Regions from separate parts of the Agrobacterium sp. 5Ca50 genome, predicted to be linked through region 1. Evidence: predicted binding sites of a transcription regulator. Region 1 holds the regulator's gene; each other region holds the start of a gene.

Region 1 (7,682 bases):
CGCATCTCTGAAATCATCACGCCATGCCATGAATGCAAAAAAGCCGCCCCGAAGGGCGGCTTTTTCAAAATCAACGTCGCAGCGATTAGCGCGAGTAGAATTCGACCACGAGGTGTGGTTCCATGACGACTGGGTATGGAACGTCAGACAGAGCTGGTACGCGAGCAAAGGTCGCAACCATCTTGTTGTGATCAACTTCGATGTAGTCAGGAACGTCACGCTCAGCGAGCGAAACAGCTTCCAGAACAACGGTCAGCTGCTTGGACTTCTGACGAACTTCAACAACGTCGCCTGGCTTGCAACGGTAAGAACCAACGTTAACGCGAACGCCATTAACCGTGACGTGGCCATGGTTGATGAACTGACGCGATGCGAAAACGGTTGGAACGAACTTTGCGCGGTATACGATCGCGTCCAGACGGGACTCGAGCAGACCGATCAGGTTCTCGGAAGTGTCACCCTTGCGACGGTTAGCTTCGTCGTAGGTTGCGCGGAACTGCTTTTCACGCAGTTCACCGTAGTAGCCCTTGAGCTTCTGCTTGGCGCGCAGCTGCGTGCCGAAGTCGCTCATCTTGCCCTTGCGGCGCTGACCGTGCTGGCCAGGACCGTATTCGCGGCGGTTTACTGGGGACTTAGGACGACCCCAGATGTTTTCGCCCATGCGGCGGTCAATTTTATACTTAGACGATTCGCGCTTGCTCATCGTATTTCCTTCTCAACATATTATACCGGTTTGTTGCCAAACCGGATTAAGGAAACACGCCCTCCTCTGAGTTCTGTTGATGAACTCTGACAGGTCTCTCACATTTGCGAATGGAGAAGCCACGGGACATGTCGGTGATGTTGACTACCGAACGTCAGTTATTAAAACTGCAAGGCAGTCAACGAAACACACCGGGCTTTGCGGCCCGGCGTTGATGGCGCTTCTAGGTGGCCTTCATAAAATTGTCAACGAGAAAAAAATTGCATCCCGCCCTTGAAAGCGCATTTTCCTGCACTATTTCGTTTGTCGTGATCAGGACTCGGGCCCCTCTGGCGTATTACCGGACAATACGTGATGTCGAGTCTCTTTAGGTTGGGGCCCACGTTTATTTCTGTCACACGTTCCCCAGCCATATAGCCAACCTGTCCGGCAAAGGTTGACTGATGGACTTTCTGTTCTCGGATTTTCTCGGCACCCCCACATGGATGTGGGCGGTCTTCATTTCTCTCGTTCTTGGCCTTTTGGCCCTGGACCTTGGTGTTCTGCATAAGAATTCCAAGGAAATCGGCATTCGCGAAAGCTTGCTGATGTCCGCTTTCTATATTGTCATCGGTTTGTCCTTCGGTGGCTGGATCTGGTACCAGTCGGGCCAGCAGCCTGCCATGGAATATATCACTGGCTTCGTGGTGGAAAAAAGTCTGGCGATGGACAACATCTTCATCATCGCCATGATCTTCTCTTATTTCGCCATTCCGCGCCAATACCAGCACCGCGTGCTGCTGTGGGGTATTCTGGGTGTGATCGTGCTGCGTGGCATCATGATTGCCGCTGGCGCTGCCATCGTCGAAAACTTCCACTGGGTGCTGTACCTCTTTGCGGCCTTCCTGGTGTTTACCGGCCTCAAGATGCTGTTTTCGGCCGATCATGATGAGAACGATCTCGACAACAACCGCATCCTGAAGTTCCTCAAGCGCCACCTGCCGCTGACAAACCGCCTCCATGGCGAAAAGTTCTTCGTCAAGGAAACCGACGAGAAGACCGGCAAGCTGAAAACCTTTGTCACCCCGCTGTTTCTGGCGCTGGTGATGGTGGAAATTGCCGACCTGATCTTTGCGGTTGATTCGATCCCGGCGATCTTTGCGATCACCACCGACCCGTTCATTGTCTATACGTCGAACATTTTCGCGATCCTTGGCCTGCGTGCACTCTACTTTGCGCTGGCTGCCCTGATCCACCGCTTCGCCTATCTCAAATATGCGCTGGCTGCGGTTCTGGTGTTCGTTGGTTCGAAAATCTTCGTGGCTGACATGCTGGGTCTGGCAAAAATCCCGCCTGCCGTCTCGCTTGGCGTGACCGTCGCAATTCTGGTGACCGGTGTTGTCGGTTCGCTGTTTGCCACACGCAAGCAAGCAAAGGCTGTCGAATAATGTCTCGCTTCACGACATCCCGAAACTCCACCATCCTCGGCGCCACGCCGAGGATGGGCACCACAAGATGGCCGGTAACATCAGTCCATGTCTGCGATTTCAGCACGATGATTCTCGGACGTGATCCGAGAATGAACAACAGCAGATGGTCGGGACGCACCCGACCATAAGATACAATAACAGCTTTAAAAAACAGCAGCCTTATTCGGCTGCCAGCGTCGCCTCATCATCAGCCGCATCCGCATCACCGGGTGCGGTTTTTGCATCAAGGTCCGGAAATGCCACGATACGCTTGCCGGAGAAATCGGCATGCACCACGACCAATTCCTTCTCCTCGAAATAACCGAGCAGACGGCGTGCGCGGCGTGCAGAATGCGTGCCATAGGCACGGGCAATACGCGCATCAGACGGGCAAGGCTCCTCGCCCAGCGCGGCTTTCACCAGCATCAGGAATACGCCCTGCAGGTCGTCTGACACGTTCTTTGACAGATCGAGTGCCGTTTGCCAGCTTTCACTTGCCGCCATTTCGGCATCAACGCCGGAACGGGTAATTGCCACCTGACGGCGGAATTCCGACAGCGCCATCGGCGTGCCGGGAATGCGGCGCATGCGGGCGCGCACAAGAAAGTCCTGATAGAGCACAGCGTCCGTGCGATAGGCCGACTGCGGATCATCCAGAATTTCGTAGAGAACGCCTGAGATCTTTTCTTCGCGCTCTTCCGGCGTCATGTCCGAGGCGCTGCTGCGCTGCGGCTGTTCGGAGGCTGGCGTGATCGCCGCCGGCGTCGAGCGCGACAGCTCTGCCAGAATGTCCGTTGTCGGGCGCGGTGCCGGTGGCGTGCGGCGCACAGGGGCGCGCGTAAATTCTTCCGGGTCTGGCGTGAAGATCAGGTCTTCCACGTCCTGCGGTGCATCGGGCAGCGGCATCAGCTTGGGCGATGACGACCGAGCCGAGGTTTCCACAGCACCAATGACGATAGGCAGTGGGCGGCGCGACAGAGCCGGGCCAAGCGCCACGAAATTACCACGCTGCAAATCGCGGAACATTTCCGCCTGACGGCGGTCCATGCCGAGCAGGTCGGCTGCGCGTGCCATGTCGATATCAAGGAAAGTACGGCCCATCAGGAAGTTGGAGGCTTCCGCCGCCACGTTCTTGGCAAGTTTTGCCAGACGCTGCGTGGCGATAACGCCGGCCAGACCACGTTTACGGCCGCGACACATCAGGTTGGTCATGGCGCCAAGCGATGCCTTGCGGGCATCTTCGGTTACTTCGCCAGCCACGGACGGCGCAAACATCTGCGCTTCGTCGACCACCACCAGCACCGGATACCAATATTCGCGGTCGGCATCGAACATGCCGTTGAGGAATGCAGCTGCGGCCCGCATCTGCTGTTCGACATCAAGACCTTCAAGCGTCAGGACGCAGGATACGCGGTGCTGGCGAATACGGTTGGCAATACCGGCCAACTCACCTTCTGTGCGCTCGCCATCCACAACGATATGGCCGAACTTGTCGGCCAGCGTCACAAAGTCCCCTTCAGGGTCAATAATGACCTGCTGAACCCAGGGGGCGGATTGTTCAAGTAGCCTGCGCAGCAGATGCGACTTTCCGGAACCGGAATTGCCTTGCACCAGCAGACGCGTGGCGAGCAATTCCTCAATGTCGAGTTTGGCAGCCTGCCCACCCGATAGCGTTCCCATGTCGATGCCGACCTGCAATGCCCTAAAACCTTATACTGTCAAAAATTGATGTTGAATGCCGACTCCGAACGAGCAGCGAACCCTCCCCATAACAGAGATTTCAACGCAATGCTTCCTCGTGAAGGTAAAAATGCACAGGGAATATGCGCTGCCAACCCAATCTGGTGGAGAGAATCAAACGAACCGAATCACAGCGCCTTACGATATCAGATTGATAGTGGTGCCGGTTGGCCGGCTATCGGGCGGTGTTGCGAGCCTCAGTTTCTGACTGGTCGTTTTGCCCCGAATTAAGGTAAAATCTTTTTAAAAACAGAACGATAGGCAGCGATTACACGTCTTGGCTGTTTTGAAAGAAAATTCACCGGCGCGGCGATTACGAAATATTAAAGCCTTGCGGAACACATATGGAACATATAGTGTATGTTCTGCATTTGTTTCGATTTTCATCAACGGTTGGGGTGCGACTTCATGCTCACACGCAAACAGCAGGAACTGCTTCTTTTCATTCACGAAAGAATGAAGGAATCCGGTGTTCCTCCCTCATTTGATGAGATGAAGGATGCGCTTGATCTCGCGTCCAAATCCGGCATTCACCGGTTGATCACAGCGCTTGAAGAACGTGGCTTCATTCGCCGCCTGCCAAACCGGGCTCGCGCACTGGAAGTCATCAAACTTCCTGAAGCCTATTCGCCAAGCCTCAAACCACAGCGTGGCTTCTCACCAAGTGTGATCGAAGGCAGCCTTGGCAAACCAAAACCGGTTGTCGCCCCTGCTCCGACCCCCGCGCCTGTCAGCGCCAATGATGGCGGCAGCTCGGTATCGGTGCCGATGATGGGACGGATCGCGGCCGGTGTGCCGATCTCCGCCATCCAGAACAACACACATGATGTGTCCGTGCCGGCTGACATGCTGGGTTCTGGTGAACATTACGCACTGGAAGTGCGCGGTGACTCGATGATCGATGCTGGCATCTTTGACGGCGACACGGTCATCATCCGCAACGCCAAGACCGCCAATCCCGGTGACATCATCGTGGCGCTGGTCGATGATGAAGAAGCGACCTTGAAGCGTTTTCGTCGCAAGGGTGCATCTATTGCGCTTGAGGCGGCAAACCCGGCCTATGAAACCCGCATCTTTGGACCTGACCGCGTCAAGATCCAGGGCAAGCTGGTTGGCCTGATCCGCAGATACCACTAAGCGGTCATCATCAGACCCATATCACTGCCAGATGACGCGCCAGCGCGTCATCGCTACTGTCGTCGGAAAACGCCCGACAAAACTAGCCTTCAGCTTACGTTAGTCTAGTGACGGTCCAGCAGTTGCGAGACATGCGGCGGTACTGCCGTTTCAAATGTCCTGCTGCGCCAGTTATAATAACGATGCATGGTCCATGGACGGTAGGAACCATAAATGGCAGCCGTCATCCTCTCTATCGGCAAATCCTGATTTGCGGCGGTTGTAGCCTCAGTTGAAAATGTGATCTCCAGCGATCCGGTGCGCCGCAATGTCTGGGCACTGAGCAAAAAGGCGCCGGAGCGGCAGGTTTCAAATGATGTGGGACGCGTGGTGATAACCACAGAACCGATGTCGCAGGCGAGACCAAGATATCTGTTATCCAGCACGGAAATCACCACCTGCCCCTTCGCTGATCTGGCGATACACCAGCTGTCGCGACGGCAGGTAAAGGCATCAGATGCGTTTGTAACGGCGGCAGACATCGCCTGCCTTTCAGTCTGAATGGTGTGTTCGTCCAGCATCGGCCGTCGTGATCGTGGTGGTGCGGCATCGGCATTGCCTGTCGTTCTGTCATTGGCATCGTCAGGCGATGGTTCTGGGGCTGGCAGTTCCTGCAGCATGTTTGGCCGAATATATTTGTCAGGTAAGAACAAAGCCCGCGCCCATTGGTCATAGATAAAGCCGGATGGGCGTTGGCTGGTGCTGGCAACCTGATCCTCGCCAACCAGTGCCATCAGTTTCCCGTCCTCAAAAACCACCAGATCGGGATTGTCCTGTTGCCGTGACAGCACAAACAGCACAAGGCCTGCCAGCAGGAACACAGCACTTACCCAAGCCAGTCGGGTGCGAAACAGTGTCAGCGCCAATAGGCCAAGCGTTCCGGCGCCCAGAAACCATTGATGTTGTCGTCCGACTCCGGCATCGCCTCCCCATGAGGCCACATAGGTGGCAATATCAATTGTCATCGCCATGCCGTAACCCATGACGGTCAGAAACGGCCCGTCCAGCCCGAAGGGCATCAGCAGCATGGCGATCAAGGCAGAGGGCATGACGATGAAAGACATCACCGGCATGGCGGCGAGATTTGCCGCTAGTCCATAGGTGGTGACACGGTGAAAATGCTCCATCGAATAGATGGCCGTGGAGACTCCGCCAATCAGCGAGGTCACGACAATACCGGCGCAGAAGCTGCCAAGGATGGAAGCACCCTTGAGGGCGATCGGCATATTACTTGGCCGGAAGGTTGCGCTGTCTTGTGCGGCGCGCCGCCGTGTCCAGAAACCATACGCGGCGACCAGCGCAATGGTTGCGGCAAAGGACATCTGGAAACTTGGCCCCATGACCTCTGACGGCGAAACGCAGATAATAATGATGGCGGAAATGGCAACATTTCTGAGGCTGATCGAGGGACGGTCAAACAGCACGGCGATCAGCATGATCGACATCATCAGCCAGGCCCGTTCGGCGGACACTGCAAACCCTGAAATCAGGTAATAGGCGAGCGTCATGATAAGGGCGGCAAAGGCAGCGATCTTCTTGACCGGCCGCCTCTCGGCAAAACCGGGAAAACAGCTGAGTGCCGTGCGCAAGCCAACGAAGAATATGCCCGATGCCAGCGCCATGTTGAGGCCCGAAATGGCAACGATATGGGCAAGGCCGGACACACGCAGTGCTTCCATGGTGGTTTCTGATATTGCTCGCCGTTCATCGGTTATGATCGAGGCGGCAAAAGCGCCGGCGTCGCCGCCGATCGTGCTGCGGATGCGCTCGGCAATGGCGCTGCGTAATTGATAAAGTCCTGTATCAGTCACGCTGAGCCAGTGGCCGCGTTCCGCAATGCGGCGTTTGATCGCCTCGCTCACCGTAGGCTGTGGCGCTCCATAAAAGAAACCGGTTGCACCTATGCCGTTAAAATAGCCGGAAAAGGCAAAGTCATTCAGACCAGGCAAGGCCGGTCCTGAGGGTGGAGACAGGCGTGCGCGGCCGGTAACGCCCTGCCCGATTTCTATCGGTTGATGGCGACTTCTTGATAGTGCCGTGATCTTTTTCGGTGGGCGCGACAGCACAGGGTTTTCAGTTCCGGTGACCGATATGATATAGCGCCAGTACCCGCGCGCATCCACCTCGCGTCGCTCGACAACACCTGACACGACTGTGGTGACGGGCGTATCGATGATGACAGTATCCTGCCGCCAGCTTTCCAATTGCGCCAGCAGCATGCCTGCCAGACACAGCGCAACAAGGTTAAGCAATCCTGCCAGTTGTGCCGCGCGGTACCGAAGCGTGAGCGCCAGTGTGCCGGCTAAACAAAAGCCGCCAGCAAGCAGGTAGGGGGACGGTGTCTGAAGGCTTGAAAACCAGATGATGGCACCGACTGCCAGAAAAACCGGAATGCAAAGAAAGCCGTGGCCATAGGCCTTTTCGATGTCCAGCATTTGCGACAGCGACGATATCCGGCCGGATAAATTCCCTGCCGTTGCAGACTGTTCATAAACCTCTGCTACCCCGCCCTGATATCGTTGCAGAGCAAAGGAATCACCCTCACCGGGGAGATCCAGTCTCAACGGTTCCTGCTGTCGCAATTCTTGCGATGGTCTTACAGTCAAACCCGCAGC
Region 2 (7,682 bases), on a different replicon from region 1:
TGCGATGCAACCTCGGTCTACGTTCTGCAAGCAGCTAATAGAGTGGAGTTATTCAGGTACGACATTTTCCGCTTTTGACTTACCAGTTTTGCGGTCCTGGCCAATTTCGAAGTTCACTTTCTGGCCTTCCCGAAGTGATTGAACGCTTTGAACCGCTGATACATGAACAAACACATCTCCGGCGCCATTATCCGGAGTTATGAAGCCGAAACCTTTGTCCTGATTAAAGAACTTAACTGTACCAGTTGCCATCAAATTTTCCTCAAATACGCAGCCTCTAGGCCGCAAGTCGTAAGAATATGTATCGTAAGGTTAGACCGTAATCAGGCAACTGGCCACAGAGAAAATCTCTTCAAATCTAGCCATATTGATATTTTAACAATCTTCGGGCTCACTTGTCCTCATGACAAAGAAGCCACGCTCAAAACCTTTGTTGCGAGAAACCGAACCTCCTGTTCGGTCAAGGCCTCGGCGTCGAAGGAATCCGGAGCAACCGAACCTTCCCTTGGATCCAATGCCAGGACGTATTGAACCGTGTCTGGCTACCTTGAAATCAAAGCCGCCCGAAGGTGATGATTGGAGCTACGAGATAAAATGGGATGGGTATCGCTTGGCGGTGCACATCGAATTATCTGGCGTGCGTATTCTTACTAAAAGTGGTCATGACTGGACGAAGCGTTTTCCAGAAATCGAGCGTGGTGCTAAAGAACTAGACGTAGCAACCGCGATATTGGACGGCGAAGCTGTCATGTACGATGAGCAGGGTCGATCAGACTTTAACCTGTTGCAGACTTCGCTCGGAGGGCGGTCGGGCAAAAAGACTTCACCGGCACAGTTTGTCGCCTTTGACCTGCTTTATCTGGACGGCCATAACCTTCGAGAAACCGAGTTGCGTGTTCGCCGGCATCTTCTTGCCGATCTGATTGGTAGCACTGAAAACCCGCTCCAGTTTTCGGAAACGTTTGATGCTACGGGTGCTGAGATGTTGGAAGCCGCATGCATACATGGGCTTGAAGGCATCATCGCAAAGCGCCTTGATAGGCCATATCGCTCCGGCCGGAATGACGACTGGATCAAAATCAAATGTGTTGCGTCCGAGAGCTTCTTTATCCTCGGATATGAGCGATCAACCGTCGGCTTCAGTTCTCTCTTGCTCGGCGCTTACCACAACGGCCAGGTCGTTTATGTTGGATCAGTTGGCACAGGCTTCAAGCAGTATGAAATAGCAAAACTACTGTCACAGATGAACAAACTCATCTGGAAAAAGAAAACGCCGCCCGTTCGATACACTGGCAAACGTGATGTCGTGTGGATTGAGCCAACACTGATCGCGGAAATTGAGTATCGAGGTTGGACCAGCGACGTGAAACTGCGACATTCCAGCTACAAGGGTTTGCGCGAGCTGCAGGATAACGCTGAAGTATACCGCATCGAAGATTGATAGCATCGTTGTTGCCGCATGAGGCGATGGCGAACCGGGGATCGCGCGGCTGGAATCTTTCGCTATAATCTCAATCTCGCCTTCGAGGCATTTTTGTTTAGAAAGCCACAATGGCACAAGGAATTGGTATCGGTCTTTCACAACGCTTCTACGAGAGCCTCGTTGCACCCCTATTCAAAGAGCAATTCCCCGATCTTCCGTACTGCGCATGCAGGATTGGATGGGGTTCAGAGGTTCTTGGCTATGATACGAAGCTGTCAGCGGATCATGATTACGGGCCGTGTGTTCAGATCTTTCTGGCAGAAGATAGCTTTCCTTCGATGGCCGAAGCTGTCATGCACCGTTTTGACGAGGGCCTGCCCTCAACCTTTGAAGGCTGGCCTGTTCGCTTTTCCCGGAATGTTCGCCCGCCTAAGGCTTGTCCTGAACTTGGTTTGTTAGGCTCAGACCACGGTGTCGAGATTTATACGCTATCTGCTTGGTGCAAGCAGTTCTTGAGGCGCGAGTTTATTGTGGGCCTTACCCTGCGTGACTGGCTATGTTACCCCGAGCAATTCTTCTTGCTGGTGACGGCCGGGAGCGTATTTCGAGACGACTTGGGCGAACTCACTGCCCTAAGAGATCGTATGGCCTACTTTCCACGCGACGTGTGGCTTTACAAGCTTGCGGCTCAGTGGGGTCGTATTGCCGAAGAACGGGGGTATGTAGGCCGAACCGGGGATGTGGGCGATGAGATCGGCTCCCGTATAATTGCAAGCCGTATGGCCGAAAACATCATGCGGCTTGGTATGCTGATTGAGCGCCGGTATGCGCCCTATCCAAAGTGGATCGGTACTGCCTTCGCCCGTTTGGACTGCGCCACCGACCTGACGCCACTGCTCGAGCGGGTGCTATCTGCAAGAATTTGGCAAGACCGTGAGGACGCACTCTTGGAGGCATGTAACTTTATGGCCAACCTACAGGTTAGGCGTGACATCCCCGGTGCTATCACTCCAATCGCCGGGACGCTTCACGGTCGACCATATCGTTTCATTGATTCACTCAAAATCATTGACGCGCTCCGATCCGCGATTGCGGATGACGATGTTCGGTCGCTCCCGGAATGTGGGGCGGCGGACCAGTTTATAAACAGCAACTATGTTCTTGTAGCTCCCGATTACACAAGGGCGGCGACAACTGCTTTGCTCGACATGGGCTCCGATAACAAAAGCTGACCGACGTGGGATCTTCAGCACGTCTGATCTCTTTGATGGTATCAAATTCCGCCGCAAGGAATAGAGCGATTTCGAGGCTGATTGGGACGACGGGCGGTGTCCGCTTGGGGCCGAAGGCTGACTTCGCTCGTTAGAGTGTCATTTCGCCATCAGCCGAACCGACCCCAACTGGCGCAAACGCCAACGACAATCTTTCACAATCGTTTCCATCTTGACTCGCTCATGAACGAGAACATAATGAGAACGGAATTACCTGCCACTGAGAAGCCGACATTCCATGCTCCATGCCATTACCACCGTTGAACCTGTTTCCGTGGACTACATTGTCCGTGAGGTGAGGACCGCTGGACTGATGATATCGGCAGGATTTCCATCTCCTGCAGGTGACGATCTCGAAGACCTTATCGATCTAATCGCTTGGATCGTTCGGCGGGAGACTTCCACATTCTGGTACAAAGTTTCAGGAAACTCCTTCTGTCGTGCCGGAATCCTCGATGGCGATTTTGTAGCGATAGACAGGGCGGGTAAGGTTCAGTCCGGCCGCACAGTTCTCGCCCTCCACAATGGCGATATGCTCCTGAAGGTGTTGAACAGGCGCGACGGCCGAATGTGGCTCGAAGCAAGGTCTGACGACCATTACCCTCCGCTCCCTGTTCTCGAAACAACGGAAAGCTGGGGCGTTGTGGCAGGCATCGCTCGCCGCTATCCGGTCGAATGAGATGGCAACCCCCATAGCACTGATCGACTGCAATAATTTCTATGTCAGCTGCGAAAGGCTGTTTGATCCCAGACTTCGTGGCGTCCCAGTCGTCGTTTTGTCAAACAACGATGGATGCGCTGTCGCGCGCAGCGACGAGGCAAAAGCCCTTGGTATAAAAATGGGGGAGCCTGCTCATCTCTTTAAACAGAAGACGAAAGAGCATGGCATCCGCCTGTTTTCGAGCAATTATACCCTGTACGGCGATATATCCCGGCGCGTAGCAGCTACCATTTCCGACTTCAGGCCACGCACCGAAATCTACAGCATCGACGAAACCTTTGTGGACATGTCCGGCTTCGGTGGTCGGATGATCGACCATGCGGCTGAAATGCGGGGGACTGTGCGGCAAAACACTGGCATTCCAACCTGTGTCGGTATTGGTCCGAGTAAGACGATGGCAAAATTTGCGAACTTCATCGCCAAGAAAAACCCGGTCTTTAATGGCATTGCTGACTTGATGGACGAACAGATCGCCGGCTACTGCATGGCTCGCACCGATGTCTCGGAAGTATGGGGAGTAGGATCAAGAACGACTGAAAAACTCCGCGGCTTGGGGATTAACACTGTCGCCCAACTCCGCGATATGCCGCTGCCTCTTGCGCGGCAGATCGGAACCCTTGTGCTTGAGCGCACTGTCGCAGAACTTCGCGGAATACCTTGCATGGAGCTTCAGGACGTCGAGCCGACCCGCAAGGGGATGGCTGTGACCCGTCTGCAGGATCTCCGATGACATCTCTGGCTGTCCTTCAGCAGGCTATCACAGCACATGCGACGAGGGCGGCCGAAAAGCTGCGTAGTCATGGCCTCGTTGCTGCTCATATGACGGTTTTCTTTCACACGAACCCGCACAACGGATCCGCTCGGGACAGCTCGTCCAGAACCGCCAGGTTATCCCCGCCGTCAAATACGACCATGGCGCTGGTGCAGACAGCCCTTCGGTGCACCGATAAGGCATGGAAGGGAAATAAAGAGAATAACGGGTTTGCGTATACGAAGGCTGGCGTGATGCTCGATGACCTGGTGCCAGAGGAGCTGGCCCCGGTAGACCTGTTTGCACATGAGCAAGCCAAGTCCATGAAATTGTCGGCCGCACTGGATGCCGTAAACGACAAGAGGGGCAAGAAGACACTAATCCTCGCGAGTGAAGGCTTCAGACGATCTTTTGAAACAAAGGCAAGTATGCGGTCGCCCAGATATACGACGCGGCTCGCTGATCTGCCGGTCGTGCGGGCTTAGTCGGTCATGGAAACGAGCCACACTTTCCGCGTTGAAGTATGGGACGATCCGCCCGACGCGGGCGGCTCGATCATCGAAGTTATTTCATCATCATCAAGCTTTGCAGTCTCGATCGCTGCCTACAAAGCCGCGATCCGTGAACGTCCCGGCAAATACCTGACGCACATGAATGGACGGAGCCGAATGACATGCGAACTTGCGCCTGATCCACCGGAGCCAGTGAAGCAGCCAAAGGACAAGAGCCGAAAAGACCAATACCCCGACATTCTCGATGATCCGGAGTACACATTCGCCTCATTGCCAGAGTGGAAAACTCTCGCGATCCACTGCAAGAGCTGCGACCGGGTTGCGCCTGTCAACCGCTGAGAAATGGCCCGAAAACATGGAAAACAGTGCGTCATCACGATGTTGCTGCCGAAGCTACGATGCGAATGTGGCGTGAGAGGCAACAGCGAATGGCTCATTGGTAAAATGCCTCGTTGACGTAAAAGATAGTTAGGTCGCAGCGGGCCAGTCGTTGGCTGGTTCATCGACCATGCTATCGTCGTCAGCGGGATCTGGATCTTGCTGGTAGGCTTTATGCAGATTTCCTATCTCTTCGCTGACCGCCACGAGAACTTCCTTTTGGTCGACACCTTCCGTAACGAACCTGTCGACCAAATCTTCGAGTTTGAGCCGGAGTTCATCTCGCCATTGCGCTGTCATCTCTTTCTCCTTTTGATGGGCTTTTCTGCAAGTTCAATTCTGACAGGAGCATGATCACTCGTGTGGTCCCACCCGCGGACATGCTTGTCCACTTCCGCCTCCACTAACCGTTCGGCAAGATCGGGGCTGAGAAGGAAATGATCCAGACGGAGCCCAGCATTTCTTGCATAGGCATTCCGGAAGTAATCCCAGAAAGTGTAAATTGTCTCATCGGGGTGAAGTTCACGGATGGCATCCGTCCATCCTTGAGCAATCAGCTCGCGAAATGCATCTCTGACCTCAATGCGGAAGAGTGCATCGTTCTTCCATCTTTCTGGCTTATATACGTCGAGCTCGGTTGGCATGACGTTGTAGTCGCCGGCGAGAATGACGGGTACCTCGAGTTCGAGAAGCCCCGCAGCATAATCCCGCAAACGTTGAAACCAGCGGAGTTTGTATTCGAACTTCGGGCCAGGATATGGATTACCGTTCGGAAGATAGAGACCGCCGATTACGATGCCATCTACTATAGCCTCAATGTAGCGGCTCTGTTCATCCTCTGGTTCCCCAGGTAGCCCCTTACGGGTGAGTAATGGCATCTGTCCTCTAGCGAGTATCGCGACACCGTTCCACGATTTCTGACCATGCCAAACCGCGCCGTACCCAGCCTTTCCGATTGCGTCTTCGGGAAACCGGATGTCAGGTGCTTTCAGTTCCTGAAGTATGGCAATGTCCGGCTGCGCCTCTTCGAGCCATTTCAGCAAAACCTCAAGGCGGCCGTTTACGCCATTGACATTATAGGTCGCGACTATCACTTCGACTTGCGGTCGCCCTTGTCTCCTTCCCCCGGTTTTGCATCGTGTTTGGCGTCATGCCGCTTGTCTGCTGAGAGAGACCTGCCCACATCAACGGATTCTTTGAAGCGGCCGTCCTCATCTCGGCGGACGTACCGCTTGTCAGTTCCCGTATCAATCAGTTCGCGCTTGCTCATGGTATTCTCCTTCGTTAGCGATAACTCACTAACTCGCAACCTCATGAAAAAGATGCATCAACGGTTGATGGCGTCAGTCAATTGGAAGCGTAACACGACAATTACTCAATCGCGCTCTCACGGTAGGCGCGCGCGATGAACTCTGCAGTTTTTACGATCTCCACCTGAGCCGAGAACCGTCCACCGAGCAACGCAAGTGCAGCGTCGTGTGTTGAGTCCGCTCCACTACAGACCGCATCTTTGAGGATAATGACCTTGTAACCAAGTTCGATGCCTCCGATCGCAGCTGCTAGGACGCACACGTCAGTCTCGCCTCCAGTAATGACCAACGTATCCACGCCGTCTTTCGCTAGCGCTATATGTAGTTGTCCACTCGTCCACGGAGAATAGGTTATTTTGTCGAAGATACGGGCAGGGGGCACGAGGTGCGCGAGATCCGGCACAATGTCCAGTAGTTGAGTTCCTAGAATAGCGCGCGTCATCTCTTCCCACTTTTCGTAGTAGAATTTCCACATGCCGGGCATCTCTTCTGCTCGCTCGGGCGTAATGAACCGCGTGAATACGGTTCTTTCGGGAAAACGTTCTGCCAGCTCGAGAATCTCTTCAGACACGCGAGCCATCCAAGGAACATGCCACGGTGTATCCTCTGCGAACATACGTTGCATGTCGATGCACAAGTGGACCCAGTTGTTCATTGATCCTCCCAATCTCATTCGCTGCCGCCATGTCGCTCCTCAGGCGATCCCTTCAATCGACGGGACAAGGCGCTACAGGCAGGGCACGCTTATGACCGGACGTGCGATATGCGGCGATGATTTTCTGAAGCGCGAGTGGTGTAATTTCTTGTCCCTCAAGGAAGTCGTCAATCTGGTCGTAGGTGACGCCATAGACGTCCTCATCCGGCTTGAGGGGGGCATCGGTTTCCAGATCTGCAGTCGGAATTTTGAACACAAGTTCATCGGGAGCGCCTAAGTGGCAAGCGATGCTACGCACTCGCCGTTTGTTCAAACCAGCAAGCGGAAGTATGTCCGCCGCACCATCGCCAAACTTGGTATAAAACCCCATCAGAGCCTCAGCGGCGTGGTCTGTCCCAATGACGAGCCCCCTACTTGCGCCCGCAATCGCGTACTGCGCGATCATTCGCTGTCTGGCTTTAATGTTCCCCAGATGAAAATGATGGCGCGTACCCGAGACAATGTCCTTCGCTTCTGATTTGATCGCGTCCATCATCGCGTCTGAAGCTGGTTTTACATCGATAGTCACAGTTCGGTCAGGAGCAATCGGCGATAAACAGTTCTGGGCATCATATTCATCTGCCTGCTCACCGTAAGGAAGCCTTACCGCTATGAAATGGGC
Region 3 (7,682 bases), on a different replicon from region 1:
TTGCTGCCTTGAGACGTTCGCCGCAACAGGAAGAACATATTATCGAATGTCACCACGCCCATATGAGGCAGATACAGGCCGGTCTACCAACCGCTGAGGCGGAATATGCGCTGCATCTTGCTGTGGCGAAGGCGGCCAATTCTCCAAAATTTGTGGCCTTCATGACACTGATCGGCGAAGCCTTGGTGCCGAGAATTATCCTGAACAAACGAAGCGAAGCCGGCGAAACTGAATATCTAGCGCAATTGCACGAGGAGCATGGCCGGATTGTCGATGCCATTTCGGCGGGCGATGAACATGCAGCGCGTGAAGCAATGCGTGCGCACCTGAATGGAAGTCAGGCTCGTTACCGTTTGTTGCAACGGCAAAACAGCGACATCACGACCAAGTCGGGATAAACGCCTGCCGTGTACATGGCATTTGGTGGTTGTTACAGCGGAGCATGCCGACCGACATTGTCACCGCGCATTGTATGTCGCCCCCGGTATTCTGGTGGAACTCAAGTTTTGATACTCCTCAGAGTAGAGTTCCCCTATGGTGAGCTATCGCGATTCCATCTCGGGGCGCGCTGGTATTTTTCGTAGGCCTGCGTTCCGGGCCGAGTTTACAGGACCGCATATGACACGCAGTTTGCTGACGATTTTTGTTGCCCTCTTTCCCTGGACCGCCAGCGCCAACTGTATGCCTCCTTGGCAGACGCTGTTTGCCTGTAACATCAAAGGTTCAGAGGCCAGGGCAGAGTTTTGCGAAATTGCAGATCAGGAAAGCCACAAGAGCCTCAAAAGCCACTACTATACCTATGTTGTGGGAACGAAGCCGGCAGAGCTTTATTTTGAAGCGGACGGTTATTATTTCTCCACTAAAGATACGATTGCTGGTCATCCCAGCGACCTGACCATGGGGGTCGGTCTCGCCAACAAGAACTACGTCTATTCGTTTTTTGTCACTGAAGATAAGAACGATGACGGGCCTGTCCGTGATGCCGAAATCCGCGTTTACAAGTCGATAGACGCATTCAGCAACGATACAAAAAACAACGAACAGCTACGGCTGCAGTGCGATCCCGCTTCGGTCATTGCGAACAAGGACAACATTCGTCCCTGATCGGTGTTTTCTGCTTTGATGTGATGCGAACGACCACCCGGTAGGCAGTGGAGCGATCTGTCGTTCGTTTTTCTAACGCCGCTGAATGCAAATTATACGGTTTTACTGGCCAGATTTTATCATCTCGCGAACCTTCAGCGCCTTTTCAAAATGATTGAGCCTATGGGTCTTGATCCACCACTCGGCGGTTTCCATCAGCATGTCCGGGTCATCATTTTTGTTGGCAAAAAAGGCATAGAAAGAAATGCCGACGGCATCGCCTTTCTTTGCGATCTTGTCGTCACAAATGGCGATGGCTTTTGTTCTGAGACTTGCGCGCATTGGTATGCCTGAATGCTTGAGAGATTTTATTGTCGAAGTAATCAGATCGCCAGATCAAGTTGATGCTCGTGGGCCGCAGATGTTTCTCCCAGATTGGAGATTGTGACACCAAGTAACCTCACGGGTTTGCGAAATGGAAATGCGCTGGCGAGCAATTGGGCGGCGTTTTCGACCAGCTCGGCTTCACCACCGAAAAAATGCGAAACTGTCCGGCTCCGTGTGATCTGCTGAAAATCAGAATATTTGACCTTAACCGTCACCGTTTTTCCGGAATATCCGTTTGCCTCGCAATGACGCCAGATTTTCGCGACAAGCGGCACCAGTTCGGCCTTTGCCAGATCAAGCTCTACGATATCTTCAATGAATGTATCTTCGGCGCCGACCGATTTGCGCTCACGATCGGGTTGTACCTGACGGTTATCAATGCCACGCGAAATGCCGTAAAAATATGGTCCCGACTTGCCAAAGTGCTGGGCCAGAAACTCCAGCGATTTCGCTTTGAGATCGGCCCCCGTTTCAATGCCAAGCCGGTGCATCTTTTCTGCGGTTGCAGGGCCGACGCCGTGAAACTTCTTGACGGCCAATCCCTCGACAAAAGCCGCACCATTTTTTGGCGTAATGACTGCTTGTCCGTTCGGCTTGTTGAGATCAGAGGCCATCTTGGCAAGAAACTTGTTGTAGGAAATGCCGGCAGAGGCGTTAAGCCCGGTCACTGCCTTGATTTTCCCCCTGATTTCCAGGGCAATCTCAGTCGCAACCGGCATATCTCTTAGGTTTTCCGTCACGTCGAGATAAGCTTCATCCAGCGACAAAGGCTCGATGAGTGGTGTATATTCCGCAAAAATCTCGCGAATTTGCCGGGATACCGCGCGGTAAATCTCAAACCGCGGTTTCACAAAAATCAGCTGGGGGCATTTGCGCGCTGCGGTGACTGAAGGCATAGCCGAGCGAACGCCAAATTCTCTTGCCTCGTAACTTGCCGCAGCCACGACCCCACGTGCTGCGGCTCCACCAACGGCAACGGGTTTGCCCCTTAGCTCGGGATTGTCGCGCTGTTCCACTGAAGCGTAGAAAGCATCCATGTCCACGTGAATGATCTTGCGGATCGGACGGGGGCTCTCGTCAGGCATGGCTGGTCACCGTCACTTCCACATGGAGCGCATCCGCGCACCGACATCCATGCGTATCTGGGTGGCACTGCGCTCGCTGGCGTTAGGGCTTATCTTCGGCCAGCTTGTTGACTCGAAGAATTGCAGCAATGTCGCGGGAATGAAGCGGGTGCGCGAGGCGTAGACATGACGGTCACCTTGCGTGTTTTGTCCGTGGGTAAAAAAGCGTTGCGGGGTAATGAGCGAAAGGCTGTCACGCGCCCGCGTCATTCCAACGTAAAGCAAACGTCGCTCTTCTTCGATCTCGGCCGTCGTACCAACCCCGAGGTCAGAAGGAATGCAGCCATCAACCACATTGAGCATAAAAACGGAGCGCCATTCCTGACCTTTGGAAGAATGGATGGTTGACAGGATCAGGTAATCCTCATCAAGCAACGGGACCCCGGCCTGATCACTGGTCGCGTCGGGCGGATCAAGGGTCAGCTCAGTCAGAAATCTTTCCCGGTTGGCATAACCTGCTGCGATCTGCTCAAGCTGGATGAGATCGGCCTTGCGCGTGTCAGCATCCTCATGAATGCGATCAAGATAGGGCTCATACCACAGGCGAGCCAGGCCAATCTCGGCAGGCCAGCTCGCCCCCATCTTCCTCAGGCCTACCATGAGAGTGATAAACTTTGTCCAGTCTTCACCACTCTTGGGTGGAGGCGGAATCTCTGCGAGCGAGATCAGCGGCTCCGGTTCTGCCGTTATCGTGTCGAGGATTTTACCTGCCGTTTGTGGGCCAATACCCGGTAACATCTGAAGCAGCCTGAAACCCGCCACGCGGTCACGCGGGTTCTGGGCAAACCGCAGTACGGCCAGCAGGTCCTTGACATGAGCGCTGTCGAGAAACTTCAAACCGCCGAACTTCACGAATGGAATATTGCGCCTGGTCAGCTCAACTTCCAACGCACCGCTGTGGTTGGATGAGCGGAAGAGCACCGCCTGCTGTTTGAGCGATATTCCGATCTCGCGATTGGCCAGTACCTGTTCGACAATATAGGCGGCCTGATCGGTCTCGTCCTTTACGGTGACCAGCATTGGCCGCTGTTCGGACACACGGTCGGTCCACAGATTCTTGGTAAAGCGCTCCCGGGCAAGATCGATCACACCATTTGCGGCGGCAAGGATCGGCTGTGTGGATCGATAGTTCCGGTCAAGGGTAATGACATCAGCCGATTGCGGCGAAAATTCCTTCGGAAAATCGAGAATGTTGCGAATGGTAGCGGCGCGAAAGGAATAGATCGACTGTGCGTCATCGCCAACCACCGTCAGGCCCTGACCATTTGGCTTGAGCGATCTGAGAATGGACGCCTGCAGGCGGTTGGTGTCCTGATATTCATCAACGAGAATATGGTCAAAACGATTGCCGATATCTCCCGCAAGTTCCGGATCTGACACCATTTGAGCCCAGTAGAGAAGAAGGTCGTCGTAGTCGAGTACGTTTTGTGCCTGCTTGGCCTCGACATAGGCGCCAAACAACTCCTTCAACTCATTTTCCCATTCCGTGACCCAAGGCCAGGAGGTTTTAAGCGCTTCGGCAATCGAACATTCCGAATTCACCACGCGGGAATAGATGGCAAGGCACGTGCCCTTGGTCGGAAACCGGTCCCGGGTTTTGGAAAAACCGAGATCATGCCGGACGATATTCATAAGATCGGCGCTATCTTCGCGATCATGGATTGTGAAATCGATGTTCAGTCCGATCTGTTCGGCATAGATCCGCAAAAGCCGTGCGCCGATGCCGTGAAATGTGCCCGCCCATGCAAGCGCATCCGTCATGACGGCGGAGTTTTCGCCCAGAACCTGCCGGCAAATGCGCTGAACGCGCCTGGTCATTTCTGAAGCTGCCCGTCTGGAGAAGGTCATCAGCAAAATTCGGCGGGGATCGGCGCCATTGACGATGAGATGTGTGACGCGATGCGCAAGCGTATTGGTCTTGCCAGAACCAGCACCGGCAATAATTAGCAGTGGTCCGCCGATCTGCCCATCCACTGCACCGATGCCATGCACGACAGCACTTCGTTGCTGGTCATTCAGTTTTTCCAGATAGGTCGCCGTCATTTGATGCCTGTAAATGCTCTCATTTCGCGCTGCTACATAGTCCGTCACGCCATTGCTGTGATGGCGTGCAGGCCCGGACGATTCCGAAAGCCCGTAAATATTGGCGTCTGCATAACATGAAAGGAACAAAAAAGGAACATGCTGGCGTAAAATGCCGGTGTATGTGTTTCGCACCGCGCGCGCCGCTTGGCCGTTGCGCGCAGTGCTTTGACATGGCGGGCGGCGGTTAGACAGCCCGCAGTGTCAGTCAGGTTGCATTGGTAATTTTGATGATTGTCGAGTTTCCACCACCGCGTTGTTCGGTCACTGCAAAGACAGAACCGTCAGGCGCAACTTTCACATCGCGGATACGTGCTTCGAGATCGAGCCGTCCCTCATGCGAGACGCGATCACCATCCATATGGACTGCAACGATGCCTTGGCTGACAAGCCCGCCGATCAGGAAAGCGCCTTTCCATTCCGGGATCAGGTCATGATCATAATAAGCCATGCCGGAAGGCGCGATAACGGGATCCCAGTAGTAGACCGGCTGCTCGGTACCTTGCTGTGAGGTAATGCCATCTCCCACTGCGCGGCCGCTGTATTCAATGCCGTAGGTTACCTCTGGCCAACCGTAATTTTTCCCGGCTTCCGGTCGATTGAGCTCGTCGCCGCCCTTTGGACCGTGTTCGACCAGCCACAGGCGTCCCTGTCCATCGAGGGCTGCTGCTTGAACATTGCGGTGTCCCAAGCTCCAGATCTCGTCGAGCGCGCCGTCCGTGGCGACGAATGGATTGCCTTCAATTGCCTTGCCTGATGTGTCGATGCGGAAAACCTTGCCAAAACCGCTTGCCAGGTCCTGCGCGCCAGTGCGCACTTCCGCGTCTGAACGCTCGCCGACCGTCACATACAAATCACCCTGCGGTCCAAATACCAGGCGTGAACCGAAATGTTTGTCACCGTCGTAACTCGGTGTCTGCTGGAATATGGTCGTTACACCTTCGAGTTTTGCACCACCGTCGACCTCGACCAATTTTGCTGCGGCCACGGAAGTGCCGTTGCCATCTTGGCGGGGTTCTGAAAACGAGAAATAGATCATGCCGGATGTTTCAAAGTCCGGTGCGAGCGCAACGTCCAGCAGACCGCCCTGACCAGCAGAGGCTACTTCCGGAACGCCTTCAATAGGCTCGCTGACTGCACTGCCATCTTGCGAAACAATGTGCATAGCACCTTCCTTTGCCGTGACCAGCATGCGGCCATCCGGCAGGAACTCCATTGCCCACAGGTGTGGCAAGTCCTTAGCAATCACCTTCATTTCGACACGTGGCTGGTTTTCAGGCAACGGTGCCCGCGTCTGGTTTTCAAACGCCGGTGCCTGCTGCGGCGCATTTGCTTTTCCTGTTTCTGCGGTGTTGCTGTCTTGGGCCGAAACGGGAACCGCAATAAGGCTGCATGCAAGCATCGTGGTGGCGAGAATGTAGTTTTTCCTGAACATCGACAGTTGGCTCCCTTGAGTGCTGGCGGGGCAGATTGATGCCACGCTTCGTTTCAGGAACACATGCGGGCTAAATTTGTTGCAACACACCAGTTCAACAAAAATTTATCGCCTCGAGAGGTGACTGCCAGGCATTTCAGGTAGGGCGTTACCGGCCTCTGACAGATCCCCATAGAAACCCCGCCGCTGCTGCCATTGATACCCACAATAAAGGTTGGGCGCGCACCTTCTCCTCAATCGTTTCCACCTGGTCGCGAACTTCCGCTTTCGCCAATCTGGCAGATGATGTGCCGACGGAACGAATGGCGTCGGAAAGTTTTGTAATCTCGCTGCTGAGATCTCGCAGTTCCTGACGTGTAGCGTCGTCGTCACGGACGGCAGTTTTGGGTGTTATGAGGTCAGCGCTGTTTTCAATCTGCTCTGCGGCGTCAACATCGGTCCGTCCCGAAGGCACGGAGGTTTGCGTAATCGACAAAGGATCGGATGCGGGAAACGTATCTTCAATCGCGTTCTGCAGGTCGTCATTTGCGCTCTTGTCTTTGACGGCAGCCTGCTCCTTGCGGAGCGACTGGACGGCGGGCGATACTGGATTTTTCATGATTTTTCTCCTGAGCTAGTCCTTTTAAATCATCAAGAGGGCTCAGATGTTCCGTGCGAGCCAATAAATTTGGGTGGTAAGCAAGACGGCAAGTCGGGTTGCTGAACAGATTACCTGCGTATAAGCTTTCCGTAGTCGTTTGCAGGGTGTTCGAAGGCGCAGACGATGAGGGGTGCCAACTCTTGCCTCAAGACGGAAGCGAACGTCATGGTTTCAGCCAATCAGGATTCCATTCGGAACAAACTACTATCCATTCTTCCGCCCGACGATTTTTCGTTGATTGCAAAGCACCTGGAATATGTCGACTTGCCTCGTGGCACAGTTCTGGCCCGGGTGGGTGAACCGATCGATCATGTATACTTTCTGGCGTCGGGCATAGGCTCGCTGGTGACTACGACGCCTGATGGAAACAGTGCAGAGGCGGGAATTTTCGGATTTGAAGGTTATGTGCCAACAACTGCCATTGCCGAAGTGGAAACCAGTTCGCACGATGTAACGATGCAGCTTTCCGGCGATGCATATCGCGTTGACTACAAAAACTTCCGCGCTGCTATGGAAAACAGTAGCTTTTCAAAGATTGTTATTCGGTCAATCGAGGCTTTTTCAGTCCAACTTGCTCAGACAGCAGTTTCCAACGCTGTCCACGATGTCAATGAGCGGCTCGCACGCTGGCTTTTGATGTGCCACGACCGTGTGACGGGAAACGAGATCGCACTGACCCATGAGTTTATTGCGCGAATGCTGGCAGTACGTAGACCAAGCGTCACCACCTCACTTCACGTGCTGGAAGGTAACGGTTTCCTCAAATCACAACGTGGCATGATTACAATAAGGAACAGGGCTGCGCTTGAAGAGTTTGCACATGACGCTTACGGAAAGCCGGAGGCAGAGTACCGGCGTCTTATGAAGGACCTTTTCCCATGAACGTTGCAAACGAAGCCAAACATGACAACGCCCTCAGACTGATGTTGTC

The links. The regulator LexA, encoded in region 1, represses DNA repair genes until DNA is damaged. The targets are predictions, from matches to a motif close to TGTTCNNNNTGTGTTCNG.
Region 2: a site for LexA is predicted at 2,884-2,901, ahead of ACZ5FM_RS22320 (LexA family protein). Genes of this name have one in related genera too.
Region 3: a site for LexA is predicted at 4,759-4,776, ahead of ACZ5FM_RS25655 (ATP-dependent helicase). Genes of this name have one in related genera too.

Annotation. Positions count from the first base shown of each region.
Region 1 is NZ_AP026438.1:1,279,256-1,286,937, reverse strand. It holds gene rpsD (30S ribosomal protein S4) at 86-703, opposite strand; gene ACZ5FM_RS06085 (TerC family protein) at 1,147-2,130, shown strand; gene ACZ5FM_RS06080 (ATP-binding protein) at 2,332-3,849, opposite strand; gene lexA (transcriptional repressor LexA) at 4,300-5,028, shown strand; gene ACZ5FM_RS06070 (ComEC/Rec2 family competence protein) at 5,133-7,631, opposite strand.
Region 2 is NZ_AP026440.1:41,492-49,173, forward strand. It holds gene ACZ5FM_RS22305 (cold-shock protein) at 49-252, opposite strand; gene ligD (non-homologous end-joining DNA ligase) at 404-1,441, shown strand; gene ACZ5FM_RS22315 (DUF4037 domain-containing protein) at 1,552-2,655, shown strand; gene ACZ5FM_RS22320 (LexA family protein) at 2,933-3,373, shown strand; gene ACZ5FM_RS22325 (Y-family DNA polymerase) at 3,375-4,145, shown strand; gene ACZ5FM_RS22330 (DUF4113 domain-containing protein) at 4,142-4,651, shown strand; gene ACZ5FM_RS22335 (hypothetical protein) at 4,658-5,017, shown strand; gene ACZ5FM_RS22340 (hypothetical protein) at 5,147-5,356, opposite strand; gene xth (exodeoxyribonuclease III) at 5,353-6,150, opposite strand; gene ACZ5FM_RS22350 (hypothetical protein) at 6,147-6,326, opposite strand; gene ACZ5FM_RS22355 (cysteine hydrolase family protein) at 6,428-7,021, opposite strand; gene nadE (ammonia-dependent NAD(+) synthetase) at 7,074-7,682, opposite strand, start outside.
Region 3 is NZ_AP026440.1:742,207-749,888, forward strand. It holds gene ACZ5FM_RS25635 (FadR/GntR family transcriptional regulator) at 1-398, shown strand, start outside; gene ACZ5FM_RS25640 (hypothetical protein) at 535-1,104, shown strand; gene ACZ5FM_RS25645 (DUF6500 family protein) at 1,207-1,425, opposite strand; gene dinB (DNA polymerase IV) at 1,467-2,555, opposite strand; gene ACZ5FM_RS25655 (ATP-dependent helicase) at 2,568-4,637, opposite strand; gene ACZ5FM_RS25660 (PQQ-dependent sugar dehydrogenase) at 4,885-6,111, opposite strand; gene ACZ5FM_RS25665 (hypothetical protein) at 6,260-6,709, opposite strand; gene ACZ5FM_RS25670 (Crp/Fnr family transcriptional regulator) at 6,917-7,633, shown strand.